DNA from 3 places in the Arcticibacter sp. genome. Region 3 is predicted to be linked to each of the others. Evidence: riboswitches for the same ligand, from Rfam matches in the RefSeq annotation. Region 3 holds a riboswitch; each other region holds the start of a gene.
The links. A riboswitch is a leader RNA that binds a small molecule or an ion and turns the genes downstream of it on or off. The one in region 3 is predicted to bind cobalamin.
Positions count from the first base shown of each region.

Region 1: another riboswitch for cobalamin. It lies ahead of ACO1NU_RS07075 (TonB-dependent receptor plug domain-containing protein); the one in region 3 lies ahead of metE (5-methyltetrahydropteroyltriglutamate--homocysteine S-methyltransferase).
Region 2: another riboswitch for cobalamin. It lies ahead of ACO1NU_RS08855 (TonB-dependent receptor plug domain-containing protein); the one in region 3 lies ahead of metE (5-methyltetrahydropteroyltriglutamate--homocysteine S-methyltransferase).

Region 1 covers NZ_JBMQOB010000010.1:39,801-42,002, reverse strand. Annotated here, with positions in the region: gene ACO1NU_RS07075 (TonB-dependent receptor plug domain-containing protein) at 1-1,167, opposite strand, end outside; cobalamin riboswitch at 1,250-1,438, opposite strand; gene ACO1NU_RS07070 (hypothetical protein) at 1,473-1,769, opposite strand; gene ACO1NU_RS07065 (hypothetical protein) at 1,772-2,202, opposite strand, start outside.
Region 2 covers NZ_JBMQOB010000015.1:102,582-104,783, reverse strand. Annotated here, with positions in the region: gene ACO1NU_RS08860 (helix-turn-helix domain-containing protein) at 1-805, shown strand, start outside; cobalamin riboswitch at 885-1,082, shown strand; gene ACO1NU_RS08855 (TonB-dependent receptor plug domain-containing protein) at 1,170-2,202, shown strand, end outside.
Region 3 covers NZ_JBMQOB010000014.1:19,106-21,307, forward strand. Annotated here, with positions in the region: gene metE (5-methyltetrahydropteroyltriglutamate--homocysteine S-methyltransferase) at 1-1,128, opposite strand, end outside; cobalamin riboswitch at 1,291-1,508, opposite strand; gene ACO1NU_RS08260 (ABC-F family ATP-binding cassette domain-containing protein) at 1,818-2,202, shown strand, end outside.

The DNA.
Region 1 (2,202 bases), on a different contig from region 3:
AGTGGGATAGGCGAAGAATTCGAGGTCTGCGTCCAGCTTGTTGTGGATCCAGTCTGCCGATAGGCCCACGTTCCAATATTGGTTAAGACGGTATTTGTTCGCCAGGGAAAGGTAAAGCTCCTTCTGGCGGTAGTGGTTGTCCAGCGGGCCTTCCATTTTGTAGTGGTCCGGATCCAGGTATCGGGTATAGTCATAGGCATACTTGGCGTTTGCCATGCTCTGGAACCGACGGTTTAGGGGCGACTTCCATGAAGCTTGTACGAAGCTGTTCCTGTCCCATAGTCGGTCATCTGACTCGAAATTATTGCTGACAATGGCCCGGGGGAGTCCACGTTCCGAGCGGTAATGGTAGCCTTTCAGTGTCCATTGGCTGCTGTCGCGAGTCATGCCATAAAATCCTGCCTCCAGGCGTAGTGCATCCATATCGCCATTCTGCCGAACGGCCGTGGTGTCATAAACGCCATTGGTATACCTGAACTTGTAGTCCCCGTCCGACTGCTGCCATTCGGCATTCAAACTTGCTGAAATATTCTTTGAAATCTTTTGCTGCAACACAGCGGAAGGGTTGATCAATCCAAATGAGCCTGTCCGGAATCGTACACCTGCATTCGTCTGTTTTCCCTCGCGAAAGCTTGGGACCTTCGACTCCAGGTATAGTGAACTGCCGGCGGCAAATGCTCTGGCCGGTTGAAAAATGTCACTCTTCTGGAAAGTATATAAATGAAGCTCGTCGAGGTTGTCCAGAGAAAACTTACTCAGGTCTGTCTGTCCGTTCATCGCATTGCCCAATTGCACGCCGTCGTAGAATACTGAAGTATGGCTTGATCCCATGCTTCTCACGTCGACTGTTTTCAACCCCCCAATGCCTCCATAGTCTTTTACCTGCAGTCCCGAAAAGAACCTCAGTGCATCGGCAACGTTCAGGCTGTTCAACCTTTCGAGTTGCTCGCCCTTTAAACTTTGATGTGGTACTGCTGATTTTTCAGGGGCTACGAGAAAGCGCGCATTAATCTGAACCTGGTGAAGGGTATCGGTATGAACGACAGTTGATCCTGTTCCTCTTTTCTCCTGAGCATAGGTATCTCCCCAACTGTACAGGATAACCAGCGTCAGCAGGAATTTGAGAAAAGACTTTGGCGGAGCAGGTCCGGCTATTGTTGTCGTCATCTTGCACGTTGATTGCAGTGGAGTGCAGAATGAAATATAGCCAAACAGTTAGATCTCATTCCAGCCTCAATCCACGAAAGCTATGAATCATTATGCTACGGCAGGTCTTCTGACTTGCTCCTCCTTTGCCTGTCTTCCCGTTCGCTATGCTTACAGTGACTGAGGGGGCATTGGATTAAGGAGCTTACAGCTGCGGGACAGTTCTGGATTTACACCAGATTCCCTTTTAATCTCTGTCAATGGACAGGGAACCAAAGCTGTTGCAAAGGTAGGCCTTTGCCCGGTTAAATGCAATATAAGAATGCTTAGCTGATATAATCGCGGTCTTCGTCGCTCAGCTTGGTCTTGTAGGTATTGACGGGAAGATTCTGTGCATCCTCTTCAGGATACTCGTCTTCATCCTCTTCCAGTACTTTCTTCTTTCGCGGACGCATGACCAGAGCTCCTACTATGAAGCCAAGTACAAATACCACTGCCAGGATGATGAGTTTCGATATGCGGGTCGTGCCGAACAGCCACATGTCTATTTCTTCTGTATTGTTCATCAGAACAATGGTCACCAGGGCAGTGATCAGGATGATGAAGAATGTTTTTATTCTCATAATTAGAAGCTATAGGTTGCAATAGTCTCGAAGATCGGCTTCCGACTGGGTTTCTCATTTAAAAATACGACTTTTCCGCCAATATCAAAGTTCGGAAGATAAAAACGGAGCAGGTTCATATCGCCGCGAAGCTCCGCGCCAAAGGACCGCGGAGAAAAGGTTCTCCCCTGGCCGACGTTCTCGAAATCGGCAAACAGTCCTAGTTTTACCCTTTTGATATAGGCAAGCGGGCCAAGCTCCCAGTCGGGATAGAATACAGGCATTCGATAATTCAGCAGCAGTGTGTTGTGCGTGTTGCCAAGCGGTTTCAGGAAGCTGTATCCCGATACCCGGGGGATGTCTACAGAATTTTGGTAATTACCCTCTCCGTCCTGGAAGTTGAAGCTCGCTGCAAAGGAATGGTTTCGCAGAAGGCCCGGGAAATACAAGGTGC
Region 2 (2,202 bases), on a different contig from region 3:
TCTGGCGGAAAGTGTTTTTTTGGAAGACGAGATCTGGAAAGGTTTCGTTAACCGCTTCTATTGCGTGGCGCTCAAGCGCGAAGCCAAAGGCAAGATCAGGTACGGGCAGCAGCACTACGATTATGATAAAGGCGTATTAAGTTTCACAGCCCCGAACCAGGTACAACAACTCGACCTGCAGAATATGGAATGCGGGTCGGGCTATGTCCTGATCTTTCACCCGGACTTCCTTTTACAGCATAATCTGGCGAATAGCATTCATCAATACGGGTTTTTCGATTACGCTGTCAATGAAGCGCTGCACCTGTCGGCTGAGGAAGAGGATGACCTGATCACGATTCTCCATAAAATTGACAAGGAGTGCCAGCATATCGATAAGCATACCCAGGAGATCATCCTCACACAGATCGAGAGCCTGCTAAAATACTCCAACCGTTTCTATGAGCGGCAGTTCTTAACCCGCAAGAATAATAATTTAGCGCTGCTAAGCCGTTTCGAGCACTTGATTGATGACTACTTCAACGGCGAGGTGACAGGTTTGCTCACGGTGCAATATCTCGCAGCGCAGATGAACCTGTCGCCGAACTATCTGAGTGACCTGCTTCGCGTTCATACCGGACAGAACACCCAGCAGCATATTCATTCGAAGCTGATCGCGAAAGCCAAAGAAAAACTTTCAATGACCAGTCTGTCGGTAAGTGAGATTGCCTATGCCCTGGGCTTTGAGCACGCGCAATCCTTCAGCACCCTTTTCAAAAAGAAGACGAACTTATCGCCCCTGGAATTCCGTCAGGGCTTCAACTGATTAACAGCAGGGGAGGTTCTGTAAAGATTAAAAAGGATTATCAAACCACTACTTCTCCTCGGAACTCACAATTTTTATTATAGCTTTGTCGTGCTTTTGGTTTCATCCCGAGCAATCAGGATGGATTAAATGGGAATCTGGTGTAAATCCAGAACTGTCCCGCAGCTGTAAACTCTATTAACCGAGGTACACTCTAGTGTCACTGTTCATTGTTTTGAATGGGAAGACCGTACCAAGGGGAGTAAGTCAGAATACCTGCCATAGCATTATATAATTCATAGCTTTCGGGGATTGAAGCTAGAATGAAGATGCTACGGTGTTTCCATTTTGTATTTCTATACCCCTGGCTGTGCAAGACACAGGTATGGAAAAAAGGATACTCATTACATTATTTGGCTTCTTCGTCGGTGCATGCTCTTATGCACAAAACGATACCAGCAGGACCCTTCAGGAAGTGAATGTTCGCGCAAGCCTTCCTCCGCCGGTTCAAAGCTTTCTTCCCTCACAAACCATTTCTTCCACCGACTTCAAGCGCACTGCTTCCTATAATGTTGCGGATGCCATCAGAAACTTCTCCGGTGTAAACATTAAAGACTATGGTGGGATCGGCGGCTTAAAGACAGTTTCCGTACGAAGCTTAGGGGCAAATCATACAGGTGTTCAACTCGACGGCCTTCAAGTTGCAGACGCACAAAATGGTCAGATCGATCTTGGCAAGATTAACCTGGAGAATGTTGCGTCGATCACGTTATATAACGGACATTCTGATGATCTTTTGCAGCCTGCCAGGGCTTATGCTTCAGCGAGCATGCTGGTCATCAAAAGCATAGCTCCCGATTTTGGACCGAAAAAGAGCTATCGTCTTCGCCTGGGTTATAAGACAGGATCTTTTGGCTTGACTAACCCGACAATCTCATGGCAGCAAAAGATCAGCAAACGCTGGTCCATGAACCTGAGCAGCAACTGGCAAAAAGCACACGGACGCTACAAATATCAGGTGGAAGGAGATGGTTCCGATACACTGGCGATCCGTCGCAATGCCCAGCTAAACACCCTGCAAACAGACGCCTCCCTTTATTGGAAAGGCACAGACAGCAACCAGCTTCAATTCCGCATCAACTATACAAATTCCAGTCGCGGACTTCCCGGTGCGGTCGTGTACTACAATCCCTATTCCAATCAACACCTGTGGAATAAAGATCTCTTTTTGCAGAGCAGTTACAAGCACCATTTCAGGAGTAAATTGAGCCTTCTGATCAATGGGAAGTTTTCGCACAACAGACTGCGCTACCTCGATCCCGATTACCTGAATCAGGCAGGGGAACTCGACCAGCGGTTCCGGCAAATTGAGCTTTATGAATCCGTGTCCGTATCTTACCCACTTTCATCAGTATGGG
Region 3 (2,202 bases):
TTCCGCCAGCTCCCCGATCTCCTGCAGCTTCTGTTTGGCAAAGGCCATCCAGTTCCTGATCTGCGAAGGAATCTTAGTCTCCTGATCGAGATCACAGGGACTGTGCAGCAGCGAACAGGATGCCGCAATCATCAGGCGGTCTTCGCCTACAACCTTTTCGGCTTTTTCGATCAGCTCAAGCGATTTCTGGTAGTCGTTCTTCCAGATATTGCGTCCGTCTACCAGTCCCAGCGACAGCCATCTTCCCTGCGGAAAGCGCTGCAGCAATCCTTCGAGCTGTTCCGCTCCTCTTACCAGGTCGATATGTAACCCTGCTACTGGCAGCCGAAGCGCCAGAGCGGTATTATCACCTAAAGACCCGAAATAGGTCGTCAGCAGCACCTTGATGCCGCCGCATTTCTTGCTGATCTCGGTATAGGCGTATTCAAAGGCGTTCTGCTCTTCTTCACTCAGGTCCAGGCATAAGCAAGGCTCATCAATCTGGATCCATTTAGCACCGTAGCCTTTGAAGGTGTTGATGATCTCGATATAAACGGGAGTCAACTTTTTGATGAGGTCGATCCGCTTAAAGTCTTCTGCGCGACCGGCTTCACTGTCTTTTTCCTTTCCGAGCAGCAGGTAGGAAACGGGACCGGTGATCACCGGCTTCGGTGCTGTACCCAGGATCTGGGCCGCACTGGAGTATTCCGCAAATGCCTTTTGAGAAAATAGTTTGAAGCGCTGGTTGGCGGTAAATTCGGGCACAATGTAGTGGTAGTTCGTATCAAACCACTTGGTCATTTCCATTGCAGGAATATCCAGTCCGTCACGCTGGTAACCCCTGGCCATAGCGAAATAAACATCGATTTCGGAATTTCCGGACACCTCCGTCAGCACAGGCGAATAGCGTTTGGGGATGGCGCCCAGCATGAGCGACATGTCGAGCACATGATCGTAGAAGCTAAAATCGTTGCAGGGGATCAGGTCGATACCTGCCTCCTGCTGCAGTTTCAGGCTCTCCTCGCGGAGCTGCCTGGCAGCATGAAAGAGTTCGTCACGGGTGATTTGGCCTGACCAGTAGTTTTCACAGGCTTTTTTCAGTTGTCGGTTACTTCCGATGCGGGGGTAACCAAGGTTGTTTTTGAGCATACGCATAAAACTTTGTTAAACATTAATGTGAATTAATGCTCCTTACGTTTTGGGTATGCTTTCAGAATTGTGGTGTAGTTGGCGTAGTTTGCAGTGCAGCGACCAGCATGGGGATCGTTGCCGCGGAACATGGCGCGGGACTACTGCTTCAATCGCGAAAGCATTGGTCTTGAACAGATGGCAAGTATCCTGGCTTGTAACTTTCCTTCGCCGTCCTTCTCATCCGCGTGAAGGCGGACAATGGACATGGTCTTGTGGCTCGAAAATCCTGCCTATGAGCAGGTTGTTACTTACAGTTGCGCGACAGCCCGTGAATTGCACACGGTTCCTCTTTAATCCATATCGTTTGCGATATAGAACCTGTCTGTTATAAGAATGAATGTAAAGAACTGCTCCAAATATAGTGTACTGCTTTGAGAATAGCGAATGGCTTCCCCCGATTGGTCTGCGAACGATGCATAAACGGGCTACAAACGCTCTATGATTTGTCTACAATAAATTCAGAGAAAAGGCAAACCAACCCCGGATCAACTACGCTTTTTTAACGTGTTTTCTCGAAGTCGGTCCGAAGTTGGTCAAGTTGATCCGAAGCTGATTCGCGTCTGAATCTACGGCTTTGACCACCTTTAGCTGCCCCTTAGTACCAGAAATTACTTTATATTTGCCGCTCATTTTAATACCCTCACTTCGTGATTAATGTAAATAACATCTCTGTTTCTTTTGGCGGAACCACCCTGTTTAGCGACGTCACTTTCCCAATCAACGAGAACGATAAGATAGCCCTGATGGGTAAGAACGGCGCAGGCAAGTCGACGATTTTAAAGATCATTGCCGGTGCAGCAAAACCAACTACCGGTAGTGTCACCGGACCAAAAGATGCGGTCATTGCTTATCTCCCACAGCATTTGCTTACTCAGGATAATGTTACCGTATTCGAAGAGGCGTCAAAAGCCTTTCATGAGGTGCATTCCATGCAAAAGGAACTGGAAGAACTGAACGAACAGCTCACTATCCGGACCGACTATGAGAGCGATGATTACATGAAGTTAATTGAACGTGTATCCGAGCTGAGCG